DNA from 4 places in the Lysinibacillus sp. RU7 genome. Region 4 is predicted to be linked to each of the others. Evidence: riboswitches for the same ligand, from Rfam matches in the RefSeq annotation. Region 4 holds a riboswitch; each other region holds the start of a gene.
The links. A riboswitch is a leader RNA that binds a small molecule or an ion and turns the genes downstream of it on or off. The one in region 4 is predicted to bind S-adenosylmethionine.
Positions count from the first base shown of each region.

Region 1: linked by a shared signal. The riboswitch ahead of metK (methionine adenosyltransferase) and the one ahead of AC3II9_RS03300 (methionine ABC transporter ATP-binding protein) in region 4 are both predicted to bind S-adenosylmethionine.
Region 2: linked by a shared signal. The riboswitch ahead of AC3II9_RS16020 (bifunctional homocysteine S-methyltransferase/methylenetetrahydrofolate reductase) and the one ahead of AC3II9_RS03300 (methionine ABC transporter ATP-binding protein) in region 4 are both predicted to bind S-adenosylmethionine.
Region 3: linked by a shared signal. The riboswitch ahead of metA (homoserine O-acetyltransferase MetA) and the one ahead of AC3II9_RS03300 (methionine ABC transporter ATP-binding protein) in region 4 are both predicted to bind S-adenosylmethionine.

Region 1 covers NZ_JBYQFK010000015.1:102,196-109,924, reverse strand. Annotated here, with positions in the region: gene pckA (phosphoenolpyruvate carboxykinase (ATP)) at 162-1,748, opposite strand; SAM riboswitch class I at 1,949-2,067, shown strand; gene metK (methionine adenosyltransferase) at 2,304-3,500, shown strand; gene AC3II9_RS12520 (hypothetical protein) at 3,882-5,414, shown strand; gene AC3II9_RS12515 (gamma carbonic anhydrase) at 5,551-6,063, opposite strand; gene AC3II9_RS12510 (alpha/beta fold hydrolase) at 6,294-7,097, shown strand; gene AC3II9_RS12505 (alanine/glycine:cation symporter family protein) at 7,255-7,729, shown strand, end outside.
Region 2 covers NZ_JBYQFK010000023.1:59,063-66,791, forward strand. Annotated here, with positions in the region: gene AC3II9_RS16020 (bifunctional homocysteine S-methyltransferase/methylenetetrahydrofolate reductase) at 1-1,720, opposite strand, end outside; SAM riboswitch class I at 1,824-1,922, opposite strand; gene hemG (protoporphyrinogen oxidase) at 2,020-3,402, opposite strand; gene AC3II9_RS16030 (methyl-accepting chemotaxis protein) at 3,522-4,223, opposite strand; partial or broken gene AC3II9_RS16035 (protoglobin domain-containing protein) at 4,296-4,814, opposite strand; gene AC3II9_RS16040 (hypothetical protein) at 5,086-5,568, opposite strand; gene AC3II9_RS16045 (tetratricopeptide repeat protein) at 5,907-6,749, opposite strand; gene AC3II9_RS16050 (LysR family transcriptional regulator) at 6,749-7,636, opposite strand.
Region 3 covers NZ_JBYQFK010000014.1:105,800-113,528, forward strand. Annotated here, with positions in the region: gene AC3II9_RS11985 (YczE/YyaS/YitT family protein) at 168-797, shown strand; gene AC3II9_RS11990 (hypothetical protein) at 859-1,209, shown strand; gene AC3II9_RS11995 (amidohydrolase family protein) at 1,779-2,522, shown strand; gene metA (homoserine O-acetyltransferase MetA) at 2,590-3,528, opposite strand; SAM riboswitch class I at 3,673-3,779, opposite strand; gene AC3II9_RS12005 (LLM class flavin-dependent oxidoreductase) at 3,828-4,817, opposite strand; gene AC3II9_RS12010 (hypothetical protein) at 4,822-4,968, opposite strand; gene AC3II9_RS12015 (3D domain-containing protein) at 5,217-5,774, opposite strand; gene AC3II9_RS12020 (patatin-like phospholipase family protein) at 5,934-6,788, opposite strand; gene AC3II9_RS12025 (aminotransferase class V-fold PLP-dependent enzyme) at 6,801-7,729, opposite strand, start outside.
Region 4 covers NZ_JBYQFK010000003.1:72,208-79,936, forward strand. Annotated here, with positions in the region: gene gltC (glutamate biosynthesis transcriptional regulator GltC) at 1-626, shown strand, start outside; gene AC3II9_RS03290 (MetQ/NlpA family ABC transporter substrate-binding protein) at 830-1,687, opposite strand; gene AC3II9_RS03295 (methionine ABC transporter permease) at 1,753-2,421, opposite strand; gene AC3II9_RS03300 (methionine ABC transporter ATP-binding protein) at 2,414-3,439, opposite strand; SAM riboswitch class I at 3,523-3,626, opposite strand; gene AC3II9_RS03305 (thioredoxin family protein) at 3,683-3,988, opposite strand; gene AC3II9_RS03310 (toprim domain-containing protein) at 3,998-4,321, opposite strand; gene gcvH (glycine cleavage system protein GcvH) at 4,386-4,766, opposite strand; gene AC3II9_RS03320 (arsenate reductase family protein) at 4,844-5,200, opposite strand; gene AC3II9_RS03325 (acyl-CoA dehydrogenase FadE) at 5,408-7,189, opposite strand; gene AC3II9_RS03330 (acetyl-CoA C-acetyltransferase) at 7,336-7,729, opposite strand, start outside.

The sequences.
Region 1 (7,729 bases), on a different contig from region 4:
GTATAGTAAAACAGGTGATGTTGTGCATTTTATTTTTCATAAATTGTATGAAAACCCCAACATTTATTATAGAACCTAAATAAAAAACGGCTATGCAAAATCGCATAGCCGTATCTATGATATAAAGTTTAAAAAAACGTTATGTCATTTCCAATAAAACATTAAACTAATGGGCCGCCTTTTTTCACGATTGCTTCATCAACATTTGTGAATTTTTTAAAGTTATTGCTAAATAACTCAGCAAGCTCAGCTGCTTTTTTATCGTATGCAGCTTTGTCAGCCCAAGCATCACGTGGGTTTAATACTTCTGTTGGAACGCCTTCAACAGCTACAGGGATGTTTAATCCGAATACGCCATCTTGAATTGTTTCCGCATCGTTTAATTTTCCTTCGATAGCCGCGCGAACCATTGCACGTGTGTAAGAAAGTTTCATACGAGAACCTACGCCGTACTCGCCACCAGTCCAGCCAGTGTTTACTAAGAATACTTGTGAACCGTGCTCGTCAATTTTCTTCCCTAGTTGATCAGCATACACTGTTGCTGGAAGTGGTAAGAATGGAGAACCGAAGCACGTAGAGAATACTGGTTCTGGCTCTGTTACGCCACGCTCTGTACCAGCTAATTTTGAAGTGAAACCACTTAAGAAGTGATACATTGCTTGCTCTTTTGTTAATTTAGAGATTGGAGGTAACACACCGAAAGCATCCGCAGTTAAGAATACGATTGTTTTTGGGTGACCTGCAACAGATGGTGTTACGATATTTTCAATGTAGTCGATTGGATACGCTACACGAGTGTTTTCAGTTAATGAGCCATCATCGTAGTCACATACACGTGTTTCTGCATCAACTACTACGTTTTCTAAAACAGCACCAAATTTAATAGCATTGTAAATTTCTGGCTCTTTTTCAGCAGAAAGGTTAATTGTTTTTGCGTAACATCCGCCTTCGATGTTGAATACACCATTGTCAGACCAACCGTGCTCATCGTCACCGATTAATTTGCGGTCAGCGTCAGCTGATAAAGTTGTTTTACCAGTACCAGATAAGCCGAAGAATAATGCTACGTCACCAGCTTCACCAACGTTTGCAGAACAGTGCATTGGGAAGATACCTTGCTCTGGTAATAAGTAGTTCATAATACCGAAGATGGATTTTTTCATTTCACCAGCATATTCAGTACCACCGATTAAAATGATTTTCTTTTCCATTGACGTAATGATGAAAGTCTCAGATTGTGTACCATCAACAGCAGGATCAGCTTTGAAAGATGGAGCTGAAACGATTGTGAAATCAGCTACATGAGCAGCTAATTCTTCAGCTGTTGGACGGATGAATAATTGATGACAGAAAAGATTATGCCAAGCATACTCGTTTACAACTTGAATTGATAGCTGAGAGTCTTTGTCAGCTCCTGCAAATCCTTTGAATACGAATAACTCGTCTTTCTCTTTTAAGTAGTTAACCACTTTTACGTATAGGTTATCGAAAATTTCAGCTGAAATCGGTTGGTTTACTTTGCCCCAATCAATTTTGTCCTTTGAACCTTCTTCTTCGACCATATACTTATCTTTAGGTGAACGACCTGTATATTTACCAGTTTCAGCACGTAATGCGCCGTCAACTGTTAATGTAGCTTCACCGCGTGAAGTTGCTTTTTCAACTAATTGTGGTACAGAAAGTTGTACTTGTACATTTGTCCCGCTTAATAAATCCTTCAGTTCGTTGTTGATTTCTACTGAATTCATCGATTAAATACCATCCTTTTTTATATAGTTCCCTTAGATAAGGGCAGTTTATTCTTAATTCAAAAATAGTATAACACATTGCTTTTAATAATCTATACTAATTCTTAATTTATTTTGTGAATTTTTTATAATTCTTAAAACGATTATAAAACGTTTGACATAATAAAACAAATTTCGTAATATGGGAAATTGAACGGATACTCTTATCCCGAGTTGGTGGAGGGTCAAGGCCCGATGAAGCCCGGCAACCTGCAATACGTATAAACGTAACGTGTTGGTGCCAACCTGATGCAAGGACATATTCCTTGAACGATAAGAGTGAAAGGTAACGAAAAGTTAATTCCTTTCGCTCGATGAATGAGTGAAAGGGTTTTTTGTTTTTATAAGAAAAAATTCAGCATTTGGAATTTTTTCATTATTATAATGCTTTTCTAAATCCTCGTGTAAAAGTTAGCAACGGGCTTGAGTTTCAATCCGTACGGATAGACTTACATGGGTAATGAGTACCGTATCAATATTGCGTCTTTGCGCAGGGCAATTTTAGGAGGAAAACAAATGACAAACCGTCGACTGTTTACATCAGAAAGTGTAACAGAAGGGCATCCAGATAAAATCTGTGACCAAATCTCAGATGCTATCTTAGATGCGATTTTAGCCGCAGATCCTAATGCACGTGTAGCGTGTGAAACGACTGTCACAACAGGACTTGTATTAGTATCTGGTGAGATTACAACTTCAACGTATGTTGATATTAAAGGTATTGTGCGCGATACAGTAGCAGAAATTGGTTACACACGCGGTAAGTACGGTTTCGATGCTGAAAATTTAGCTGTATTAGTTGCAATTGGCGAACAATCACCTGACATTGCACAAGGTGTGGACCAAGCGCTTGAAGCACGTGAAGGTTCAATGTCTGACGAAGAACTTGAAGCAATTGGTGCTGGTGACCAAGGTTTAATGTTTGGTTATGCATGCAATGAAACACCAGAGCTTATGCCGCTGCCGATTAGCTTAGCACATAAATTAGCACGTCGCTTAACAGAAGTACGTAAATGTGGCGAGCTATCATACCTTCGTCCAGATGGTAAAACACAAGTAACTATAGAATATGATGAAAACAATACGCCTGTACGTGTTGATACAATTGTATTATCTACACAACATGATGAAGATATAACATTAGAGCAAATCCAAAAAGATGTAAAAGAACTTGTGATTCATGCTGTTGTACCGGCGGAGTTAATTGATGATAATACAAAATACTTCATCAACCCAACTGGTCGTTTCGTAATTGGCGGACCAAAAGGGGATGCTGGTTTAACAGGCCGTAAAATTATCGTGGATACATACGGTGGTTATGCTCGTCATGGTGGCGGTGCATTCTCTGGTAAGGATGCAACAAAAGTTGACCGTTCCGCAGCATATGCAGCACGTTATGTAGCAAAAAATATTGTAGCAGCTGGTTTAGCAGATCGTGCAGAAGTGCAGCTGGCATACGCAATTGGAGTAGCGCGTCCAGTATCAATCGCAGTTGACACATTTGGCACAGGGAAAGTAGAAGAAAGTAAAATGGTAGAATGGGTACGCGAATTATTTGATTTACGTCCAGCAGGCATTATTCAAATGCTTGATTTACGTCGTCCAATCTATAAACAAACAGCGGCATATGGTCATTTCGGTCGTACAGATTTAGATGTACCATGGGAAAAAACAGACAAAGCAGAGCTGTTACGCGAAAAAGCAGGATTATAATTACCATACCATTTCTTTGCAGGGAATAAGGTAAAAGCCGTCACAAATGTGGCGGCTTATTTTTAATTTAAGTGAAAAATTCAGAGGGGGCGATTATACAAATACTAGAAGGTACTAAGCGTGCTATTTTAGTGGAAGCCGTGCCTGCGGAAAGCGGGTCAGCCTTAGCGGAAATCAACACGCTTGATATTATAACTTACGCTATAAAGGCTCTTTCTAAGGAGTAGATGCTAACTTGAAAAGAGTGCTATTCATATAAAAAGATGCAATAATTTGTAAGTGTTATTCCGAAATAGCTAATCATGTAAAAAATAAACAGGGGAAGGTTGGTAATGAACCAAGCTCTCCTTTATAATAGAGAGCATAGAAGGAGAGGGAATTATGAATATAAAAAAAATTGGCTTAATACTAGCGACAGCAATTGTTTTAGTAGCTGCAATCATTTATGGTGGTACATATGGAACGGTTCAGCAAATCGAAATCGATAATACAGCCATTCAATTAGAAATTGACGGTTTTAAATTAAAAGAAGTGACAGTTTCTCAGGAAGAAAAAATTCATTCATCTGATCACACTTCTATCTATAAAGTAAGACAAGGTGTTTTTCTAGCGGGGACGTTGAAAATTGTCGAGAAAGTCATAGATAATGGCGATAAGGTTTTGTTTTTTGAGTTTATCAATGGGCGTGGCAACCAAATGGATTTACCAGTTACTTTAACGGTTAAAGGAACAGACCGCTATGAGAAGTTCGATATGATGGCAGAGGCGTATACATCTACAGATGAAGCTTATGGGGTAGATGAGACAACCAATGTCAAAGGAATCTATAATTTATATAAAGCAAATGATTTAACGAAATCAATGCTGCTTTCTCATAATTATGTATCTAAAAAAATTACTGAAGAAAATGATACTGGAAATGTTTCGAAAGTACGACAGTTAATAGAAGAAAATCAGTTTGGAGAAGTCGAGCAATTAGACGGAGGGTTAGTCATTCCTTTCTCAATGAAGACAACAGCTAAAAACGACATTTCAGAAAGTTGGATGATGATTTCAGCAGAGCCGCTTTTTGAAAATGAAAGTAATGCGACAGCATATAAAGAGCTATCAAATGCAGAGCAGCACAGCTCCATAAAATGGTTAACAATAAATGGTATGATGTCAAAATTACATACGGATACTGAGCCAGCTTTAGAAAATGTATACGGTAGAAACTTATTCAATATGGCGAATGATGCGATTTTAGAGAACTATCAAGAAACAGAAGAACGCTTCTACTATAATATGCTAGTTGTTTTAGTAAATAAGCTAGTAGAGTATAAAGAATCGGGTAAGCAAGATGCATTTGTCACGGAGTACACAAGCGGTCTTTTAAAGGAACAGTATAATATACAAGCCCCTTATATAAATGCACAAGAAAATGAAGTGATACATCAATTTTTATACGATACACAAGATGTACTACATGATGAGGCATTAAGTAGTGCCATGCTTGATTATGCTGATTTTTTAGCTGCGCAGAGAGCTAGAGGAAATGTGATTCATACACGAAATGGTTACTATATTACAGATTATATGGCCCTTCGGAAAAATAAAGAAGTGAAAAAATCACATGCTTCATTAAAACAGATTATTTCCAAAATGAATGTGTTATTTGAGGCTTATAAAATAACGAATGATGAAAAATATTTAAAAGCCGCTGTTTCGATGTTAAATGGACTTGAAGATTTAGGGGAACGATGGGTTAACCCGACAACTGGTGAACTATGGGGACAAACTACGTCAACATATGAATTCAGCGACAGCGCAGACAAAATTACTCCATCAGAAGCAATGAAGACCGTGGAATATTTAGAGGAACTAAATATCACATATAAAGGTGTTTTCAATGAATTAGTCAAAACACTTCAATAAAGAAATGGGCGTCCGTAAAACGCCCATTTTTTATTTGGATATGTTACTATCTAATCATTTGACCACTATTTAATGAATATTTAATATTTTTTTGATAAAATGAAATATATTAGTCTTTTATTATATGTTCAATGCATTATTTTTGAAGTGATTTATAGAACTGTCCTTTTTCAACGTATTCGCGAATAATGCGGTCCATATCTTCGCGATCTTCAGGCGTAATGTCACGCACGACTTTCGCAGGACGTCCCATCGCTAATGTATTTGGTGGGATTTTTTTGCCTGGAGGGACTAAGCTACCGGCACCAATAAAAGCGCCTTCGCCAATTTCAGCGCCATCTAAAATAATTGAACCCATACCAATTAATGCGCGCTTACGTACAACACAGCCATGTAATGTTACTTGATGGCCAATCGTTGCTTCATCTTCAATAATTAAAGGATTGTTTGGGCTCTGGTGCAAGCAACTTAAGTCTTGGACGCTTACACGATTGCCAATAATAGTTGGGGCCACATCGCCGCGAATCGATGTATTAAACCAAATTGATGTTTCTGCTCCGATAGTAACGTCACCAGTAATCGTCACATAATCAGCAATAAATGCGGATGGGTCTATGTTCGGATTTTTATCTTTATAAGGGTAAATCATATTCAATCTCCTCATTTCAAGCTAATATATATAATTATCGTATCAAATATATGAAACGAAATAAACAAACTTTTTGATAAGGCAAAAAAGTATGACTATTTTCTAGTTAAAGTGTGAGATAAGCATTCGTGCCGAATTAGGTTAGACAATGGAGGTAGCGAAAATGATGGAGAAGCAGTTACTTTCACACTTTTTAAACATAATGAACGAGAGTTTTAGGAGGAAGTCCAATGTGGAAATGGGAAGCTGAGGGGCAGCCGAAAGCGGTTGTTGCTATTTTTCATGGCGCTTATGAGCATTATGCATGGTATGCGTGGCTGATTGAAAAATTGCGCAGCACAGGATTTCACGTTGTCATGGGAGATTTACCGGGGCATGGTGTACAAACAAAAAATCATCGCTATCATGATGAAGATTTTAGTGAGTACTACACATATGCAAAACAATTAGTAGAAGTCGCTCAGACCGATAATTTGCCGGTATTTATTATTGGAAATGGGCTGGGTGCTACAATTGCAGCACGTGCTGTATACCGAAATAAAGTGGAATGTGCAGGTCTCATTATGGTGTCACCTTGGTTGCAACTAAAATTAGAACCAGGAAAACTATCCAAAGCGTTATCAAGTTTAAGTGCTATTACATCAAGTGTAAAGTTAACGCATGAGATTACCCATAATCGATTAACACGTAATTTTGAAGTATATGGTGAAATGAAAGATGAAATACCGTTTAACACCGTTGTGACAGTGAAATGGTATCGTGAGCTTCAACAGTTATTAAAAATGTTAAAAGACCCCGAAGTAAAGATTTCTTCGATCCCATTACTTGTCATGACAGGTGGGCGAGATAAAATTACAGATACAACTGCCTCTAAACAATGGCTTGTGCAACAAAACTCGAAAAGTTTTCAATTCAAAGAGTGGCCAGAATGCTTAAGTAGTTTATTTTTTGAGTTTGAACGGGAAGAAGTATTTTTATTAACAAAAGACTTTATGCATAATAGTCTGCGATCACTAGGCTATATTATTGATTAACTATAAAAACGCAGTAGGGTGAGCCTATTGTGTTTTTTTGTATTTAATTTCGGGATTAACTATTTTAAATTTTAAAAAAATTGGTTGAATGACGGTTCTTTTTGTAATATAGTGTATTTCAAACTAATAAACTATTTCAAAACAAAGGGGGTATTATATGGAAAGTATTGTTACCTTTTTGAACAATATTTTTTGGGGACCTTGGTTTATTTATGGGATCATGTTAATCGGTCTTTTCTTCTCCATCATTACTCGATTCCTTCAAGTCCGCCATATTAAAGAGATGTTCACTCTCATGTTTAAAGGGGAAAAATCGGAAAAAGGAATTTCCTCCTTCCAAGCGATGTCTATTGCGCTATCAGGTCGCGTAGGTACCGGTAATATTGCAGGTACTGCCACAGCCATTGGGATGGGTGGCCCAGGTGCAGTGTTCTGGATGTGGGCAATTGCTTTTATCGGAGCAGCGACTGCGTACGTAGAGTCGACATTGGCACAAATCTACAAAGAAGAGAGAGAAACAGAATATCGTGGTGGTCCAGCGTTCTATATTGAAAAAGGCATGGGGCAAAAGTGGTTTGCTGTTATTTTTGCAGTAGCAGCATTACTAGCAATGCTTGTTTTAATGCCTGGTG
Region 2 (7,729 bases), on a different contig from region 4:
CTGTATCTAATAGTTCTTTCGCGATGGCTACACCTTCTGCCGTCGCCTTTTCTTTATCTTCCCCGCACGCTTCCATACGCGCTAGCACGTCATCCGACAGCTTAATGCCCGGCACTTCATGATGTAAAAATTCTGCACTTCTAAAGCTTGTCACTGGCATAATGCCAATATAAACGGGTGCCTCTAAATGCTTCGTCGCTTCATAAGTTTCAATTATTTTTTCCTTTGAATACACGGGTTGCGAAATAAAGTAATCACAGCCATGCTCCAGCTTTTTCTCCAAGCGGTCTACAGCACGTGCTACGACACGCACATTCGGATTAAAGGCACCCGCAACCGAGAAGTTAGCTTTTTTACGAAGTGGCTTGCCTGAAAATGAAATCCCTTCATTTAACTGTTTAATGAGTGCCATCAGCTCCATCGATGACACATCATATACACTTGTTGCCCCTGGGAAATCCCCTACCTTTGTCGGATCACCTGTAATGACTAAAAGATCATGTAGCTGCAGTGCATCAAGCCCCATTAAATGTGACTGTAAGCCAATTAAGTTACGGTCACGACACGTTAAATGTGGGAGAACACGTACCCCTTCATTTTGCAAAATAGCGGACATGGCGATGTTACTAATACGCGGTGAAGCGAGTGAGTTATCCGCCATCATAATGACATCTGCTCCGTTTTCGTAAAGTGCTTTTGCCCCTTTCACAAACCCTTCGATTTCAAGGTGACGCGGTGTATCTAGCTCTACAATCACAGAACGTTCACGTTTTGCTTTCATATGAAGCGGTTCATACTGACGTGGCTCTGGTGAACGAACAAATTCCACTGTCCCAGGCTTTTTCGCTTTTTCTGTAATGGGCTGGCTATTGGCTAAACGTTTTTTCGTCGCCTCGATATGCTTTGGCGTTGTGCCACAACAACCACCGATTAAACGTACCCCTTGCTTCACTAGCTCTTCTGCTGCCCGTGCAAAATAATCAGCCTCTGATTCATACACGACACGGCCATCTTCAACATCTAGTAGCGAGGCATTTGGATAAGCAGACAAATAAGCTCTTTCCGGTAAATTCACTTTTTCAAATGCTTGAATCGTATGGAATGGTCCTAAACGACAATTACTACCAACAATATCTGCTCCTAGTGCTTCCAGCTGACTAAGTGCATCCCCCAGTGCAATGCCCCCCTGTAAAATACCTGGCTCATGCATTGATACTTGAGCAATGATCGGCAAGTCTGTTAAGGCACGAACCGTTTGAACAGCTGCTTGGATTTCTTCGTAATCATAAAATGTCTCCAGTAAAATACCATCGACCCCACCAGCGAGTAACACCTTTGCCTGTTCGTCGATAGCCGTCACAATTTCTGCTAATGTCGCATCACTTTTACGAATACCACGAATACCACCAATTGTTCCGAGTACAAAGACGGCTTTACCTTCAGCTGCTTTTTTAGCGATTGCCACTGCTGCTTCATTAAACTCTTGCACACGACCTTCATAGCCGTAACGCGCTAATTTAATCGCATTAGCTCCGTACGTATTCGTTTGAATAATATCTGCTCCCGCTTCAATGTATTGCTCATGAATTTTCTCTACTATTTCGGGTCTTGTAACATTCATTTCCTCATGGCAATAATCTAACCCATATGAATAAAGCAGTGTCCCAATCGCGCCATCTGCCGTTAATACACGCGTCTGTAAAGCTTCAAGTAACCCCATCTATGCCCCTCTTTTCCCTATACTGAATTGCACAATTTTTCAGTTATTTTTTTCTAAAATAAAAAGCCTTCTTTGTATAAGAAGGCTATAAAATCGTCATTCCTTCTCATCTTTACGGCATTTGCCGACTGGATTTAGCACCTGACTATTGTTGGTTGCTGAAGCTTCATTGGGCCAGTCCCTCCGCTTCTCTCGATAAGAAAATATATGAATTTTGTCAATAATTAAAAGAATCATAACGTTATATGAAACGAACGTCAAGACGTTTTGCGATAGTAAACGTTTTCATGCATTATTTCTTATAAAATAGCGACAATCTGCTCGGCTGTGTGCTTCCCGTTTTGAATGCACGCACCGATCCCTACGCCAAAATAAGAGCAACCCGCAAGCAGTACATTGGGATAGCGCTTCGCTAAATCTGCCACGACAACCGATAAGGCGTCATGATGCGCTAAATCATAGCGTGGCATTTGATCGATCCACTTTGTTACCTTAACAACAGTTGGCTCATCCTGAATACCGAGACTGAGTGCAATATCCTTCCGTGCTACCGCTACAAGTTCATCATCGGTCATTGCTGCGAGTTCTGCATAGCGTGGATTCACATTTTTATAAAATAAACGTACGAGCAAATTCCCGTCAGCCGATGTATGCTTCCATTTGCGACTCGTCCAAGTAGAAGCATCACATACTAAATCGCTATTATGTGAGACGATAAAACCTGTTCCATCTGCCGGTAATATGCTATCTGGTACATCAAAACCGACATACAGTGTAATGGCAGAAGCAGTTGTAAATTTATTCAAGCTCACTTGCAACGCTTCATCCTTCAGCACTTCACGTACCGTTTCATTCGGCACAGCTAATACCACAATATCCGCTACAATCGTTTCTTCTCCTACGACCATTTCATATTGGTCGCCCATTTTCGTTACGCTATGCACTTCGGCCTTTTTCATAAATGTTACGTCAGGTAAACTTTCTTCTAACCGATCGATGATGGCCGATAGCCCATTGCGGAATGAAATGAATTTTTTATTGGCCGCCTTTTCAAACTGCTCACGGTTTGCTTCAAAACCTTTCATAATACTGCCGTACTCATTTTTATAGTCGACTAAATACGGTAATGTCGAAGCAAGGGAAAGTTGATATAAGTCCCCTGAATACACACCGGCAAGTACAGGAGCAATTTGCTTCCGTACAATTTCCTCTCCTAAGAAGTGTTCAAGAAACGCCCCAATCGAGCTTTCCTTCGTAAACGTTGTATTCGGCATCGTTGCATCTTGTAATACACGTTGCTTCGCTTCATCTGAAATTAGCGTACTTGCTTGCAAGGATTCGATACTCATCGGAATGCCGAACGTAGAACCTGCTGGAATCGCGTGCAGTTCATTATTTGTATGAATATAGGAAACGCCTGTCTCATTGTAGACAAGCTCTGATTCAAACCCTAACTCACGAACTAACTCCAACACACCTGGATGACGTGCGACCATAGAATCAGCGCCGGTTTCCATAATGAAACCATCCTCGTGCGTGGAATGAATTTTACCACCTAAGTATTCATTGCGCTCAATCAAAACTAACTTCGCTTCTATGTTTTTTTCTTTCATTTGGCGTTTCACATAATGCATCGTGCATAACCCTGTAATGCCGCCCCCAACAACTACTATCGTCTTCATATTGACCTCTCCTATACGGTAGAAATATCCTACATACAGTATAAACCTTTTCGAGAGCAAATAACGGGACTTTGTATTACAAAATAAAGAAAAGTATTCCCCAAATAGCGGAGAATACTTTATTCATTTAGTTCTTGTGAAATATAGACTAGTTTATCGGCGGAGTTCGTGACCGCATCAAAAGCAATCGAAAGTTGACTAATGACACTGCAAAGGTCTTGAATTTTTTGCTCAATTAAACCATTTTGGGTTTTCGTGTCACTCATGGAACATAAAATATGCGCAAATTTTTGCTCTGTTTGTCGCATGTCTTCCTCACCAAATTGAACGTCTTGCTGAATTCGTGCTAGAGAACGCTCCAATTTTTCCGTCCGTTCATTTGTATCGTTCAATAAATTCCCTACTGTATCAATAGAACATTTCGTTTGCTCTGCCAATTTTCGCACTTCATTGGCCACGACGGCAAACCCTTTGCCAGCCTCCCCTGCACGCGCCGCTTCAATCGAGGCATTCAGCGCTAACAGATTCGTCTGATTTGCGATATTTGTGACAATCGCCATGATGTTTTCCATTTGCTTTGTCATATCCGTTAAACGATGCACATCACGTGCTACTTCATCGACAGAGGAAGCAATCGTCATCATATTCGCGGATTGGGCATGCATTTGGTCTTTTCCTTCAATTGCTTGCCGTTCTGTTGCACATGAAATTTCATTTGTACGCTTTGCATAGGCTACGAGTTCTTCTGTTTGCACATTTAACTGTTGATAGGAGGCATTGGTTTGTTGCGCAATGTCCGCTAAACTTTCTGCCGATTCCACAATCGCATGACCTACTGCTGCTTTTTGGTTATTTACCGCATTTTTGGATTCTTCTACGTACGCTTCAAATGCTTCTAATACAAGCTGTTGCTCCAAATTCAAGATTTTCGAAACAGCTAATAACGTTTGAAACTGATCTTCCGTATGCGGGATGTATTGTTTTATATATTCCATAAAAGACAGATTCAACGTTTGAAAGGCTGCAATATAGCTTTGTGTCGGTAAGCCGATATGCACATGTACACGTGCAATACGCTCACGCTTGTGGAAAAACGTTTCATCGATGACACCACAAAACATTTCATATATGTGCTTTTTCAACGTTATTTTTAACCGTTCAACTGTACTATGGTCATCAATAATTTTAATGAGACCAGGATTCATTCCGAGCACATCATAAAAACGATTCACAATTTCATTAATATTTTTTTCAACATACGGTTGAAAGGCACATAAATATTTTAAATCCACGTCCGTTAAATTTAACATAGTCAGTTGTTGTTTTAGTTTCGGATGTTTGTCTATTTGAATTTTCACTTGAAATAAATCGATGTTGATGCGTTCTTGATGTAATGTCTTTTTAAAAAACATTGAATCACGCTTCTTTCACTTTTTTAAATTACCCCTTTAAAGATTACTATGTTTATGCGCTGATACAAGCGGAAATTTTATTTATACTCCAAATTAAGGAATTAGTCTCCCGTCAATTTGTCCTATATAAATCTACAGAAAGAACTATTATTCATTTTTAATTTCCAAAAAGTGCCACATGAATACTTTAGACCTATACCTAACGACATAAACAATACTGTATATGCGACACAAATAGACGAAAGAACAAAAATTGGCACCTTAAAAATTTTTAAGGCGCCAATTTCTCTATCCATTGCTGTATCTCAACTTCTAAAGTAGCTACACGTTTTTCAAAATAAGCGATTCGATCGTCTGCTCGATTCATGACCGTACTATTTTGCACAAGCATATCAATCACATCCTGTGTAAATAATCGCAATGTGCGTAAACCAGCCTCTAACTTCCGTACTTCCTTTCCATAAGTCAACAGCGTACTATACGTCGTTTCTTCGTTCTTTAGTTCTTTTCGATGATGGAAGATGATTTCATCTAACTTACGAAACCGATTATGTTGAGCATCTTGAATTTCTACTACTTTTTCTGTATATTTCTTTGCCCCAATCAAATCCATACCGACATCTTTATACGATTCAAATCGCTTCATCATTGCACTTAACTCTGCTACATCTTGTTGTTGTTCCTGTAAAATCCCACGTAATGCGCTAATATGCTCTATCTGATGGATAGTCGTTTCTGAGGATGCATTTGCCATTACAACATCACCTCTTTGTTATAATTTCCTACTTATCATTCTACCTGAAAAGTTTTTTTATGTGTTATATGAGACGCTTCACTAAAATATATACTTGACCGCACATTTCGCTACGAGCGGACACTTTCCGCGGGCTTGGCTTCAATCTCCTTGTCACTACGTTCCTGCGGGGCTTTCAGCTCAAGCTCATCCCGCAGGAGTCGCCGCTCTTCACTGCATGTGCTTTTAAATCTATCTCTCTTTTTTAATCCAGAACATATTTTGGTATTGAACCTTATAATGAGACGCTTCTTTATCCATTCAACCTGAGTCTTTGTTGTACTGCTTTGTCTATTCTCCTACCATTCCTGGCGTGCTTCTTCTAGTTGTATTTGAGCCGCTTTATGCCACTTTGTCGCCTCTTCGACACTAACTGGTACACACTCGCCTGTTTCATACATATACGCTAAGTTTACCTTTGCTTGGTAATCCCCGAGTAGCGCTGCCTGCTTATAATACGAAATCGCCTTATGGCCATCTTGTGTGACAGCGATTCCCTTTTCATATAAATACCCTAAATTATAAATCGCATCAATATGAAACTGCTCCGCTGCCGCTTCAAACCATGTCAACGCTTGTTGTCCGTCTTGCGCTTTTCCAAGTAAGCCGTCTAAGTAAATACAGCCCATGCGATACTGTGCATCATCATAGCCTGCTAGCGCGGATTGTTCATAATAACGATAGGCACGGGCTTCATCTACTTGTGTACCAAGCCCTTGCTCATGCATGATCCCTAATGTAAACATCGCTTCTACTATGCCTTTTTCTGCTGCATACGTGAACCAGTAAAATGCTTGTTCTTCGTTCACCTCAACGGATTCACCATTGAAATACATATCCGCTAAATTATTTGCCGCATCAGCATGACCTTGCGTTGCGGCACACGTATACAACTCAAACGCCTTCTGCTCATTGACTTGTACCCCATCGCCTGCGTAATAGCAGTTCGCTAATTCATATTGTGCGGGTGCATAGTGCTGATTCGCAGCCTTTGTCAGCCAAGAAACCGCTTCTTTCGCCCATTCTTTCTCTTTCAGCACCATCGCCACAGCATACATTGATGGCACATCTTCTGCTAACGCCTTTAAAAACGTTTCATACGATTCCTTACCCGCTAATTGAAATATTGATTGCTCATCCATCACGATTCTCCTCTAAAGTACTCAATTAAAAACTCTTTAAATTCATTCGCTGCCGGTGACAAATAACGTCCCTTTGCCCAAGCAAGTCCAATTTTCCGCACACAACTCGGATAACTGACCGAAATTTTCTTAATGTTATAATTCTCAAGCCCTTTAATATTCGGAATAATGGATACACCTAACCCCGCTCCTACAAATCCAGCTAATGTGTGCATTTCCTCTCCCGAAAACGTCGTCTTTGCCACAACTCCGGCTTCTTTTAAGCGCTTATCAATAAATTGGCGAAGGGAGTTTCCTCTTTTTATAGAAATGAAAGGCTCATCTTTAATTTCGTGCAATGCAATCCTATCTTTACTCGCTAGTGGATGCCCAGCAGGAACGATGACATACAATTCCTCACTCCATAATTCCACCCACTCAATATCAATCAACTTCGACTCAATTTCTTGCGATAAGCACAAATCAATTGCCCCTTCTTCCAGACGCTTCAATAAATTCAATGACGTTGCTTGTGTTAATGAAAATTCCATATTCGGGTATACGTCCGCTACAACGGCCATTAACTCTGGCACAACTTCCATTCCTAGCGTATGAATAAAACCAAAAGCTACTTCACCATGTCCTGGTTTTGTAATATCGCCAAATTCCTGCATTACTTTTGCATATTCCGCTAAAATAACTTCCACGCTTTCTAAAAACAGTTCTCCGTAACGATTTAAATAAATCGAACGCCCTTGCCGATCAAAAAGCGGCACACCAAGCTCTTGTTCAATATTTGAGATCGATTTACTTAGTGCAGGCTGTGAAATACTTAGCTTCTCGGCAGCACGTGTCATATGCTGCAACTGCGCCACTGTTTTAAAATATTGCAACTGCTGAATCTCCATAACGGGCTCCTTTTATTTATAACTAAATGTTATTGAAATAATAGAAATAATAAATTGTACTTATGTATTTATACTACTATAATAGCAATAAAG
Region 3 (7,729 bases), on a different contig from region 4:
ACCATTGTAAATTCGCATAAATCTGACGGGTCCCCCAACATGGCGTGTTGAAGAATAAAGTCTTTATTTTGGGAATTAGCAGAAAAAAGCAGTTTTCACCCTTCTTTCGTTATAATAATGTGTGGCATCTTAGAAGCATTTGTACAACAGAGAGATAGAGGGATACGATGGAAAGACATATTTATTGGCGAAGTACATTCTTTTTACTAGGAATACTCATATTATCATTTGGTATAACATTAACGATTAAAGCGAAATCGCTAGGGGTTGGTTCTTGGGATGTACTCCACATCGGGCTGGCAGATACTTTCGGTTTAACGATTGGGACATGGTCGATTATCATTGGTTTAATCATTTTAACGATTGACTCGGTGTTTATGAAACGATTACCGAAAATCGGGACATTTTTAGATATGTTTTTAGCTGGGATTTTCATTGATATTTTCAATGCTATGTTACCGACGCTAAACGGGTTCTTCCCGCAATTAATTGCTTTTTGTATAGGCCTATTACTGCTTGGCTTCGGTTGTGGCATGTATATTGTAGCAAACTTAGGAATCGGACCACGTGATGCATTAATGCTACTCCTCTCACATAAGCTTGGCTGGAGTGTCGGTCGAGCTCGTACGACGATGGAAATCATAGTGGCGATTACAGGCTTCTTACTTGGTGGCCCTATCGGAATCGGCACGATCATTATGTCTTTTGGACTCGGTCCGATTGTGCAATGGGCACTGAAAGTAAACGAAAAGTTATTCTACGCCGCAACAGGTACGGAAAGCTCTGTTTATAACTAATTAGTTAAACTAGGTTAAAATCTACATCCCCTGTTATAATGCAAACAGAGGAGTTGAAGAAATGATTACGATTACAACAACATCGGCTTATGAGCACTTAGAAGAACAATTACTGGACGATGAAGATTTTTATGAGGAAGTGGTAGCGGAAGGAACCGCTGAAAGCTTTTTACTGACTTGCTCTGTAGGTATTGATGATGACGGCGAGTACATCACGTGGAATTTATTTTACGAGGATGGATTTAGTGAATCCGATACAATCCCTCTTCATAAATGCAAGTTTGATGTGTTTGATAAGGACGCACTAACAGCAGAGATGAAAAATCAGTTCCGTAAATTGCTAATGAAAGCAGCAAACAATGGCGAAGCAGACGCTGCACCCGCCCAAGCTTTGCTCACAAAACTAATATAAAAAGAAGGTAGCCTCAAAAGTGAGTGCTACCTTCTTTTATTGTTCACGGGAGAAAAAGTGGCGGAATTTATAAAATGCAAATGCGGACGCAATAACAAAAATTGCAAATGCAATTGGGAAAATAATTAAAAATGAAGTCGTCATATGTATCCCCCTTCTGTACTACTTGAGTATAGCATAGATTGTATCGTTTTTTTGAAATAGCCCCAACCTCTTTGAAAGAGAGAGACTGCTCGCCTCCCTCTTTAGCTCAAGCTCTCCTATATTTTTCAGTCACGACCGCGGCTATACCTTGTCCTCGAACAGCTACCGCCATCATTCTCCCAGCGATCAATGTCTAAGTAATCATCCAAGCTGTCATGCATTCTTCCTTGATGAAGAGACAAAACTGTGCTCACTACCGAAATATTCATCATCCTTTTTTAAAATTTTTCATGCTTATCTCTATATTATGAAATGAATATGTTTCAGTTCATTCGATAAGATATATTAATGCACTTGCATTAATAACCCGTAATTTTCTTTATACACCTTTTTTGATATGTTAAGGAAAAGAAAGGGGTATTGTTATGCGAATTTTTGATGCACATTTTCATATTATTGATTTTGACTTTCCGATTACCGAAAACCAAGGCTATTTGCCCCCTAGTTATGTTGTCGAAGATTATCAGGGTGAAACAGCTCATTTCAATGTATTAGGTGGCGCTATTGTGTCGGGTTCATTCCAAGGATTTGACCAAAAGTATTTATTAGCAGCGCTCAAAAAAATGGGACCAACATTTTGCGGCGTCACACAATTACCGTTTTCAGTGACGGATCAAGAAATACTCCATTTACATGCAAACGGGGTAAAAGCATTACGCTTTAACATTAAAAGAGGTGGTTCAGAAGACTTATCGAAGTTAGATTACTTCGCTAGAAGGGTTTATGATTTAGTGGGATGGCATAGTGAACTTTATATGGATGCAAAAGAGTTACCTGAAATTGCAGCAAAGATTGAAAAATTACCAGCAATATCCATCGACCATTTAGGATTATCTGAGGAAGGACTACCACATTTATTAAAGCTAGTGGATAAAGGGGTGTACGTCAAAGCTACTGGTTTTGGTCGCGTAGATTTGAATGTTAAGAATGCCTTAAAATCAATTTATGAAATCAATCCAGAAGCGCTGATGTTCGGAACAGATTTACCATCTACACGAGCAAAAAGACCTTTTGAATACGCAGATATTGAACTGATTCAACAGCTATTTGATGAACAAGCTGCCAATAAAATTTTATACTCGAATGCGGTTAAATGGTATTTCGATTAAAGTGCAGATTCTTTCTACTAAACGTAAAAAACCGCATGTCGAGTAATTCCCGATCATGCGGCTTGTGTTAAATATGAAACTCAATATTTTCTTCAACGAAATCCCATTTGTATGGTGTTTCTTGGTATACGTAGTAGTTAAGCCAGTTGTAGAACAATAAGTGTGAGTGTGCACGCCATGTGTTTTTAGGCTCTTTTAGCGGATCGTTCTCTGGGAAATAATTCACCGGCATCTCAACATTATCGTCCTTGGCGATGTCACGTACATATTCATCGCGTAATGTCGTCGCATCGTACTCTAAGTGTCCCGTAATCATAATGTGTTTATTATCTTTTGATTGGACAATAAATACACCCGCATCATCAGAATAACTTAACAGTTTTAAATCACTATGATTGCGCACTTCATCAATCGAAACAGATGTATGGCGGGAATGTGGTGCTACGTATTCGTCGCTAAACCCACGCACTAAGTCGACCGTTAAATCTGTAATAACGTGCGAATAAACACCTGAGCATTTTTTCGGCAGCTCAAACTTCCCAATTCCAAAGTGATGATACAACGCTGCTTGTGCTCCCCAACAAATGTACATAATCGATGTCACATTGACTTTTGCCCAGTTCATAATTGTTGCAATTTCCCGCCAATAAATGACTTCTTCAAATTCCATCCGCTCTACAGGTGCACCTGTAATAATCATGCCATCAAATCGACGGTGTTTCACTTCATCAAATGTTTTATAAAAAAGCTGTAAATGCGATTTCGATACATTTTTAGATTCATATGTCGCTGTATTTAAAAATGTCACATTCACTTGAAGTGGTGTATTACCTAGTAAACGTAGTAATTGCAATTCTGTTTTCTCTTTTTCTGGCATTAAATTGCAAACTAAAATGTTTAGTGGTCGAATTTGTTGCGTGCGGGCGCGATCTTCCTCCATGATGAAGATTTTCTCTTCTCGTAGTAAATCTCCAGCTGGTAATTTTTTCGGTATGTTAATCGGCATACTCGTATCCCCCATTTCTATGAAATTAGAAAAAACATATCTATACTACAATAGATATAGATGATGTCCTTTCTTAAAACTTTCCTATCTACGCAAAAAACCTCTCATTCCAGCAAATAAGAATGAGAGGGTATTAGACGCTCGCTCTTATCTTTCAAGGAAAGTCCTTGCTGGAAGTAGCACCTTTCTAGTATGACTAGAGGTTGCTGAAGCTTCATCGGGCCATGTCCCTCTGCTTCTCTTGATAAGATTATTAAATTAGATAAATTGTATCACGCGAATTAGAATATTTCAACAATTCAATCAAAAATTTCTCGTAAGCATGTAAACGAGTGTTTCCGCGCTTCGTTATCAAAAATAGAGGTGCTAAACATGATTTCATCTACGCCTGTTTCTTCAATAAACACCTTTAACTGCTCCGCTACCGTTTCTTGACTACCAATATATGTGTATTGTCGTTGTTGCATCACTGCGTCACGTTCAAAAGGTGACCAATTCGCGTCCATATTTTCGACTGGTGGCTTTAATAGCTGATGATCGCGTCGAATAATGGATAAAAAGAATTGATAGAAAGTTGTCGCTAAGTAGTGTGCTTCTTCATCGGTATCCGCTACAATCGCATTCACACATGCTAATACATATGGTTTTTCACAGTATTCACTCGGTGTAAATTGCTCCCGGTAAAGCTTGATGGCACGTGTCAAGAAATCTGGTGCAAAATGAGAAGCAAATGCATAGGGCAATCCGCGTCGAGCAGCGAGCTCCGCACTGAACAGACTAGATCCTAAAATCCACATCGGAATATTGTCACCAAATCCTGGGTAAGCGCGAATTGGATCTGTCTCTTTAGCGTCACTTAAATAATGCTGTAGTTCTAATAAATTTTCTTCAAAATCCTCCCCAGCTATATTCCGACGAAGTGCTCGAGCGGTAAATGGATCTGTTCCAGGTGCGCGACCAAGACCTAAGTCGATGCGTCCTGGATACATTGCATTCAATGTACCAAACTGTTCTGCTACGATAAGGGGTACATGGTTTGGTAGCATTACACCACCTGAGCCGACACGAATATGCTTTGTTGCTTCTGCAATATAGCCAATACCTACCGCTGTAGCGGAGCTTGCGATAGCGCGGCTATTATGATGCTCCGCTAGCCAATAACGGGTATAGCCTAACGCATCTACATGCTGTGCCAAATCTCGCGCCCGCACGAAGGCTTCATGTGCGGTTTGTCCTTCTAGTACGGGTACTAAATCTAATACCGAAATAGGCAGCTTTAGTTTTTTCATGTCCTCACCCTTTTTCTTGTTCCATTTCTTTTCGTTTTTTCGTTACAAATAACATGAGCCAGCCGATGACACCCGCAAAAATAAGATAAAAAATAGATTTCGGTAAACTTTCATTCCAATAATTCACCGCTTGTAAAAGGCTCACAATCATTAAGCCAATACCTACTACATTATGTATTAAAGAACCCGCTTTCAGTTCTACTCAGCTCCTTTCTAATATTTCTATTGTTACGGATTTCAAATACGATAGCAAATGAAAAAACCGCTCTCTTTAAGAGAACGGCGCCACCTGTAGATTTTGTTGTTTTTAAGTTTTACCTATAAATATAGATAGACAAAATCAAACTTCGAATTTATTTATACTCTAATCCCCTCTCTTTAAGAGAATGGCCTATTTCATCATTCTAAAATTTTCACGGTGACGGTGCGCCGTCCCCAACTATACGCTTTATCATTTGTTGGCATAAAGACATCGATTTTATTGCCTTTAATCGCGCCACCTGTATCCCCTGCAACGGCTTCACCGTAGCCTTCCACCCACACTTTTGTCCCGAGTGGAATGACCTTTGGATCAACTGCAATGACTTTTGCATCCGGGTTTTTCTTCAAATTAATACCTGTACTAGTAATACCTGAACAGCCACGACAACTTGCTGTAAATGCTGTTGCTGTTACCTCCAATGTTTTCACTTCTTTTTCATCCTGTACATCTGTTTTTGCTGTTGTATCTGATTTCGATTCTTCAGAAACCGTTAGTACTTCATCTACTCTGATTATATCGCTCGATAAATTATTTAAGGATTTTAGTTTGTTTACTGTTGTGTCGTATTTTTTCGCTAAACCGTATAACGTATCGCCCTTTTGTACTGTGTGTGTTGCCGCATCTGCCGATGTAACAAACATTGTCATACTTAAAAGTAAGACCCCTAGTAAAGACAAGATACTTTGTTTGCGCATAAATTACCTCCACTATGATTAAAGTTTTTCCCTACAATATAATCTTAACCATTTTAGATTTCATGCTTGTTACAAATCAAAGCCGTTTCCGTTACAGAAATATTACTGAAAACAAACAAAAATGCCCGTTTGTAACGAAACGGACATCAAAATGTTAGGTTATTTTTGCATAAATTTGGTTAACTCTTCATAACGCTTCATTGTTTGCTCGTAACCCATTTGATACGTTTTATTCATCACCGAAATATCTTTTTCAAAGCTATTTAGTGCATAATCAGGTCGAAATATAAATGCTTGTCCTGTTGCTTCGAGTGACTCCACATATTCTAAAGTTGCATTATACCGTTCTGCGCGACTTGCCATTGCTTGAGCTAGCGCTGGATACTTCCTAGCAAATAATTTCATCACCCATTTACTTTTACGATCCATTTCTTTTCGGTAGCCTTTAGGACGGGTAAGCACAAAAATATGCTTGTCGAAACCATGCGCCTCTGCTCGCTTCACAGGAATCGGGTCAGCTAAACCACCATCATAATAAGGGACATCATTCAATTTAATCTCTGGAAATAAAATCGGAAGCGCACATGTAGCCCGTAGCATCGTACACTGTGTATCCATTGTAAGTGCGTCCATGTACTCGACTTCTCCTGTGTAAGCATTTGTTACCCCGAACTCAAGCTGACCGTCAAAAGTGCGATACGTCTCCCAATCAAATAGATCAAGCTGATTCGGTAACACATTATACGCAAAATCGAGCCCAAAATAACTACGCTCTTTCAGGAAATTACCAATGCCCATATAGCGCTTATCATGTCTATACGTAGAAAGAACACGCAATGTACGCTCCTTTTGCTCTGCTACGTAGGAACAGGCGTTAATCGCACCAGCTGAAATAGCAACAATGTATGGTAATTTCATTTTTTCATCGATAAACGCATCGAGTACGCCTGCTGTAAACAATGTTCGAAATGTCCCGCCCTCTAAAATAAGGCTTGCATCTTGTACTTGAGACACAAAAGTCACCTTCTATCCTATTAGTTTCTTATAGTGCGAAAATAATTGTACTAGTGCCGCAAAATCTTTTTCAAATGTTGGCTGAATGATACTTAATTGGACAAGTCCTCGCTGTTTTAAGTAACGACTCGCACCGTGCAAAGCAAAATCATTTAACTGTGTACACGTATACAAATCTTCCATCCCTACAAATGTAACAATAATTGGATAGTGCCATGTTTGCAAACCGTATTGCATATAAATAGGAGAAGTAAGTACCGATTCAAGACGATTTTTCAGTAACTCAAAACGTTCGGGATATTGTTCAAGTGCTGCAAATGTATTTGCTAATAAGTATGCTGGAACTGTAAACGGCATTTTTTCATGGTACGTAGAAAGATTGACATAGCAAGGGATATGATCGCTAGCAATAGGCACTTCATTATAAAAGACAAACGCAAGACCGCTCAGTGCCCCAATGGCCTTCCCACTCACAGCTGTTGCACAAAAGACATCTTGTAATGAGAACGGATGTGTACCAAAGGAGCTGATACAATCTACACAAAGCTTTACATCGTATTTTTGGCAAAGTAAAGTGAGCTCATTGAAAGGATTTAATGTACCAGTAGATGTTTCGCCATGTACAAAGGCAAGCCATTTTATATCGTGTTCTTTTATAATGTGCTCAAGTTCTTCAAGATTAAATGCCTCTCCCCACTTGTAGTATTTCTCCGTAAAGGACAGTTGCCAGTTCCTCGCCTGTTGGATTAATCTTTCCCCAAATTCTCCGTTGCTCAGTACAAGTCCTGGCTGATTGGGACAATTTGCTTTTACAGCGCCTAGCATAACCTCGTTTGCTGCCGTGCCTGAACCGACAATCGTTGCCACAAAACGGCTATCGGCAAGCGCTAATAGCTGTCGTTGGACATCTTGATATAGCATCGTCGCATCCATACTGCGAT
Region 4 (7,729 bases):
TCAAAATCGGTTTCCCGACAAGTTTAGCAAGTTATGTATTACCAACGGTTATTTCTGCCTTTAAAAAGGAATATCCCCATGTATCTTTTCATTTACGACAAGGTTCGTATAAATTTTTAATCGAGGCTGTGAAAAATCGAGAATTAAATTTAGCTTTTTTAGGACCGCTTCCTCCGAAAGATGAAGCGATTACGCCCACCATTCTGTTTAGTGAGAATATCCATGCACTATTACCAGCAAATCATCCACTTGCCAAAAACGAGCGTCTTAACTTAGTAGATTTACGTAACGAAAATTTCGTTTTATTCCCAGAAGGGTATATTTTGCATAAAGTAGCTGTGGAAGCATGTAAATCAGCCGGCTTTGTCCCAAAGATTACATCTGAAGGAGAAGATATGGATGCATTGAAAGGGTTAGTGGCGGCAGGTATCGGAGTGACGTTATTACCTGAAAGCTCCTTATCTGACTCGACACCACGCTTGACCGTAAAAGTTCCAATCGCATTACCTGTAATCCGTCGTACAGTTGGTGTCATTTCCCCAACGAACCGAGAACTCGCTCCATCTGAACAAGTATTTCTACAATTTGTTACAAACTTCTTCTCTCGCTTAACACAATTTCAATAATGTGGGCAGTAGGGGGATTGGGAAAGTAAAAACTTTCCGAATCCCCCTACACTTCTTAATAATTCTCTACTCAAAATACCTTTTCAAAAGCGCCCTTCTTACTGAGGATTTCCTGGGGAATATTGGCGAACCCTGCTTAGAAAAACGCAATTTACGACAAAAAAATCCCGAGGTTGATGTTCACCTCGGGATCAATTGATTTATTATTTTGATACAGGTACGACAGCGCCGCCCCACTCTTCAAGAATGAATTCTTGAATTGGTTCAGAATGTAATACTTCTACTAAGCGAGCAATTGCTTCACTGTCTTTGTCTTCACTACGAACTGCGATGACATTTACATATGGAGACTCAGAACCTTCGATTGCGATTGAATCTTCAAGTGGATTAATTCCAGCATCGATTGCAAAGTTAGAGTTGATAACTACCGCATCTCCTTCACCTTCTTCATAGTATGTTACTAATAATTCAGGTGCAGAGCTTGCATCAATTACTAATTTTTTCGGATTGTCTACAATATCATCAATCGTTGCAGCTGTTTTGTCGATACCATCTTTTAGTGTGATTAATCCTTGTGCTTCTAATAATTGAAGAATACGACCTTGGTCAGATACTGAGTTTGAGATGATAATTGTAGCACCATCTGGTAGCTCGTCTAATGATTTATATTTTTGAGAGTAGATACCGATTGGCTCAATATGAATCCCACCCGCATTTACGAAATCATAGCCCTTTTCTGCAATTTCAAGCTCTAAATAAGGGATATGTTGGAAATAGTTCGCATCAAGATCACCAGACTCTAAATCTTGGTTTGGCATAATATAATCTTGGTATGGCTTAACCTCTAAATCGATACCCTCTGCTTCTAAAATTGGCTCTGCTTCTTTTAAAATTAGTTCATGTAAACCGTTTGAAGCACCCACAACAATTTTTGTATCTTCTGCTGTTTCCCCCGCCTCATTTGCTGCTGTATCATTTGTTGGTTTTTCTTCATCAGAGCCACAAGCTCCTAATGCAAGTGCTAATGATGGTACTGCTAATAATGATAAATACTTCTTCATGTGTTGAAACCCCTTTTCTTTATCTTATATGTCTTTTTATAAAAACGGCTATCGCCGATACTACCTTATCGTTTGTCTGTACGTGCTGTAATCGCATCGCCAATCCACTGGATCACAAATACAATTACTAAAATAATAATCGTTGACATCAACACTACATCATCACGACTACGCTGGAACCCTTCGATAAAGGCTAAGTTCCCTAAACCGCCTGCTCCGATAATCCCTGCCATCGCTGTGTAACCAACAAGCGCAACAGCTGTTACGGTAATCCCTGAAATAAGGGCCGGTAAACTTTCTGGAATAAGCACTTTAAAAATAATCGTGGATGTTTTAGCCCCCATTGAACGAGCCGCTTCAATAACGCCTTTATCAATTTCGCGTAATGCGATTAATACCATACGTGCGTAAAACGGTGCAGCCCCAATGATTAATGCAGGAAGTGCTGCATTAGTGCCACGAATTGTACCGACTAAAAACTTTGTAAATGGAATTAATAAAATAATCAAGACGATAAACGGAATCGAACGGAAAATATTTACAAGTGATCCCGTTAAAAAATGAACGATTTTATTTGCCCACATTTGATTCGGACTCGTTAAAAACAATAAAATCCCAATGGCTAAACCTAAAATAAGCGTAATAACGGTTGAAATGGCTGTCATGTAAATCGTTTGGTATGTTGCCTCATACATCGTTTCCCAGTTTACATTCGGAAATAATTGACTAAGCATGTTCAATCACCTCCGTCTGAATTTCATGCTGCGATAATATGTTTAGTGCTTGTTGCACTTGCTCTTCTGTACCATCAATATGAACGATTAATGTCCCGTATGGACCACTTGTTGTATGTGAAATCGAACCATGTACAATATTTACATCGACGCCGTATTCTTTAATGACTTGCGAAATGATCGGCTGTTCTGTTGCTTGTCCAACAAATGTCACTTTCACAAGCTTCCCTGTAGGGTAATTTGTTAAAATTTGCTCAATCGATTCTTTTGTTTCGCTTGTACCAGATACTTGTGAAACGAATTTTTTTGTAATTGGCGCTTGCGGGTTTTGGAAGACATGTAATACTTCGCCTGCCTCTACTACCTTTCCAGCTTCCATGACAGCGACACGATGACAAATTTTGCGAATAACATGCATTTCGTGTGTAATCAATACAATTGTTAAACCAAGTCGCTTATTAATATCTAATAATAGCTCTAAAATCGAATCCGTTGTTTCTGGATCAAGTGCAGATGTCGCTTCATCACAAAGCAATACTTCTGGATTGTTTGCAAGCGCTCGTGCAATGCCGACACGTTGCTTTTGACCACCTGATAGTTGTGAAGGATACGCTTTGTCACGCCCTGCAAGACCAACTAACTCGATTAACTCTGCTACACGCTTTGCGCGCTCAGCCTTTGGTACACCTGCAATTTCTAATGGAAACGCAATATTTTCTTCCACTGTACGCGACCAAAGGAGATTAAAATGTTGGAAAATCATACTAATTTTTTGACGCGCTGCACGTAGCTTATTGCCCGAAATCGCCGAGATCTCTTCACCATTCACCACTACCGAACCTGTTGTTGGCTTTTCTAAACCATTTAACAGGCGAATCATTGTACTTTTACCAGCACCACTATAGCCAATAATACCGTATATTTCGCCTTTCTCAATCGCTAAGTTTACATTGTCAACAGCTTTTAGTTCACCGTTTTTCGTCTTGTAAACCTTTGTTATATTACTTAACTCAATCATAATAAACTCCTTCTACACGAAAAAACCTTCCTACTAATATAGACAAGCAGAAAGGTTTTCGCACAATTTATACGTTAACCGTTCTCTCATCTTTCAAAGCAAAACTTTGAGTGACTTGGCACCTTTTCACAATTGTGATGGTTGCCGGGCTTCATAGGGCACTTCCCTCCACCGCTCTTTATAAGAGTAACGTTATAAAATTTATTTTATGCATGTAAATGTACCATGACTGTTAATTGTCCGTCAATTGTTTTTTAACATTTCATACAAATTTAGTACGGATTGAAACGCGTACACCTTTTGGGCAATTTTACCGTTTTTAACGATTACTAAACACGGCACACTTTCAATTTCATAGTCATACGCTAGGTCTTCCATATAATTTAAATTTGCTTTACCAAGGGGTAATGTGGGCAGTAACTCTTCCACTACATTTAACATTTTAGATGCAACAGCACATGTACCGCACATCGGTGTATATAAATAAAAAGCGGCCATCTCTTTTTCGTTTATGATTTCCTGCCACTGTTCTTTTGTCCAGTCTTCCATCTGCTCATCCTATTTCACTTTGAATTTAGCCGCTTGTAAAATATCACGCACGACACTACTTGGTGCCTCTGCTACACCATTAAACGGCACAGGTAATTCAAGTTGCACAGCCTCGCTATATGTTCGGCGCATAATTTTTCTTAAATAATCCCCTGATTTATCGCGATCAAAAAAGGTAAATATCTCAATATCTTCGTATGGTTCAAGTAAATCGATTAATGCTTCTTCGTCTATCGTGCCATTTGTACACAAAATCAATACTTGCTCAGCAAGAAGGGGTGTAATTTTTAATTTATCAGAGCGACCTTCTACGATTATACACTTTTCAATCATTCAATTCTCCCCCTACGTTGAAAAAAACGCCAAAATCCATACTAGATTCAGGCGCTTCTTTGTATTATTCAGAAATAAACTCTTCGTATGCTTCGGCAGTTAATAGTTCTTCCACTTCTGCTTCATTTGAAAGTTCAACTACAATCATCCAAGCATTTTCGTATGGAGATTCATTAACGAATTCTGGGTTATCTGATAATTCGTCGTTTGCTTCTACTACTGTACCAGATACTGGTGAATATAATTCAGAAACTGTTTTTACTGACTCTACACTACCGAACGGTTCGTTAATTGTTACTGTATCGCCTACTTCTGGTAGCTCAACGAATACAATATCACCAAGTTCGTTTTGTGCAAAATCCGTAATACCAACGCGTACTTTATTGCCTTCGATTTTTACCCATTCGTGTTCTTTTGTGTAGCGTAAATCTTTAGGAATACTCATGAAAATCCCTCCAACAAAATGTATAAATCTCTTTCAGTTTGACATATTTCATTAGTAAAAACAAGGTTGTATTCAGCCTATTTCCACGTTTCTGAGAAGTCAGACTCCTTGAAACCAAGCGTCACCTTTTCACCATCTGTCACAATGGGGCGTTTAATGAGCATCCCATCAGATGCAAGCAAAGCTAATTGCTCTTCTTCGGACATATTTGCTAATTTATCCTTTAAGCCTAGTTCTTTATACTTGTTACCTGACGTATTGAAAAACTTCTTTAGTGGCAGACCACTTTTCTTATAGAGCTCTGTTAATTGTTGCTGTGTTGGCGTTTGTTCAACAATGTGTACAGATTCGTAAGCGATATTGTTTTCTTCTAGCCATTTTTGCGCCTTTTTACATGTCGTACATTTTGGATATTGAATAAATTTCAGTGGCATGTATGTAGCTCCTTTTATTGTTATCTTCTCTTCTATTGTATAAGATTTCCTAGCAAAATGCTAAAAAAAGACTAAATAATATGCCTCACCACCATAAAAGATGTCCCCTCTCTATCATCATATTCATACATAACAAAGAACGACAAAAAGGATTGTAAACTATTAATATAAAAAATCCGAATGCTGTCGCATCCGGATTTTTTAACATTAAACGACGTATTTTTCAGCTGCAATCAGTTTTGCTGCTGCTTCGCGTTTTTTCGGAATTAAGTTGTAAGGATTGTTACGTGTTAATTTACGAAGAGCTGACAACATCATGCGACCATTATCGCCCTCTACTGAAGCAAGTAATGTATCCTTTGCTTCTGCTTCAATAATAGCAAACGCTTCTTGACAGAAGATTTGTGTGTAAAGAATTTTTTGGGCTGCTTTTTCTGCACCATCACGCTCAATGGCTTTTTGTGTACGGATGACTGCTGATTCCATCGCATATAATTGGTTGGCAATGTTGGCAATGTTGACAAGCAGCTCTTGCTCTTGATCTAATTTTGCACCGAACGCCTGCGCCGCTGTACCTGCTGCAAGAACTGCGATTTTCTTCGCGTTCTTCACAAGATATTTTTCTTGTGCTAACGGTGCATCTTCAAGCTCTTCTGGCATCATCATGAGCAATTCACTTTGTAGATTTTGCGCTACTTGAAGAAGTGGTAACTCCCCTTTTAATGCTTTCTTCATAAATGTGCCTGGTACGATCATACGGTTAATTTCGTTTGTCCCTTCGAAAATACGATTAATACGAGAATCACGGTAAATACGCTCTACTTCATATTCTGCCATAAAGCCATAACCGCCGTGTAATTGTACCGCTTCGTCCGCGATATAATCCAATGTTTCCGTGCCAAATACTTTAGCGATTGAACATTCGATTGCATACTCAGCCACAGCTGCTGCAATGGCTGCTCCATTTTTTTGCTCTTCTTCTGATAGCTGGCTCAGTGTATCTTCGAAGTACCCTACTGTACGATAATTTAATGACTCTGAAGCATATAAATGTGCTGCCATTGTCGCTAATTTTTCTTTCGTTAAGTTGAAGCTAGAAATTGGCGTTTTAAATTGTTGACGTTGGTTCGTATATTGAATAGCAAGCTCCAGTGCACGCTTCGATCCACCTACAGTCCCTATACCAAGCTTATAACGACCGATGTTTAAAATGTTGAATGCAATGACGTGACCACGACCCACTTCACCAAGTACGTTTTCTACTGGTACTTGTGCATCTTCTAAAATCAATGTACGAGTAGAGGATGATTTAATGCCCATCTTCTTCTCTTCCGCCCCTACAGAAACGCCTGGGAATGCTCTCTCTACGATAAACGCAGTGAATTTTTCACCATCGATTTTAGCGTACACAACGAATACATCCGCAAAGCCTGCGTTTGTAATCCATTGTTTTTCACCATTTAATACATAGTGTGTTCCTGCTTCGTTTAATTTCGCCGTTGTTTTTGCACCTAATGCATCTGAACCCGAACCTGGCTCTGTTAACGCATACGCAGCAATTAACTCACCAGAAGCTAATTTCGGCAAGTATTTTGACTTTTGTTCGTCGTTACCGAATAATACGATTGGTAAAGAACCGATACCTACGTGTGCACCGTGCGTAATAGAAAAGCCACCAGCCACAGCCATTTTTTCAGCGATTAACGCTGAAGAAATTTTATCTAAGCCAAGCCCCTCATATTCTTCAGGTACATCCGCAGCGAGTAATCCTAATTCACCTGCCGTTTTCAATAAACGTACTGAATGCTCAAACTCGTGGTTTTCTAAGTTTTCTACTACTGGTAACACTTCATTTTCTACATAGTCAGCTGTTGTTTGCGCAATCATTTTTTGCTCATCTGTGAAATCCTCTGGTGTAATGACACGATTGATATCTACGTCCTCGATTAAAAAGCCGCCGCCTTTAATGATGTTTGTTGTTAATTTCATATCCATTTCCTCCTCATAGTCATTTCATTTTCTTCCCCTACAATAAAGCAAAAACTGAATGGTTATTCATATTTTGTGTATAGAAAAGCTCGGAAAGTTTACTCGGAGGCAAAGAGAATAAACTTTCCAAAAGCTGTTTCTAGAAATTAAAGGACTTCAAATACACCAGCTGCACCCATACCGCCACCGATACACATTGTGACGACGCCGTATTTCTTCTCTTGGCGTTTTAACTCGTGAAGCAGCTTGAGTGTCAAAATCGCTCCTGTTGCACCAAGTGGGTGACCAAGCGCAATCGCACCACCATTTACATTCACTTTATCCATATCAATTCCTAAGTGACGCACCACTTGGATAGACTGTGAAGCAAATGCTTCGTTGATTTCCCACAGGTCGATTTGATCTTGTGTAAGACCGGCAATTTTCAACGCTCTCGGTACCGCCTCAATTGGTCCAATCCCCATGACTTCTGGTGGTACACCGCCAACAGCGAATCCTAAAAATTTCGCCATCGGTTTTAATCCTTGTGTCTCTGCTTCT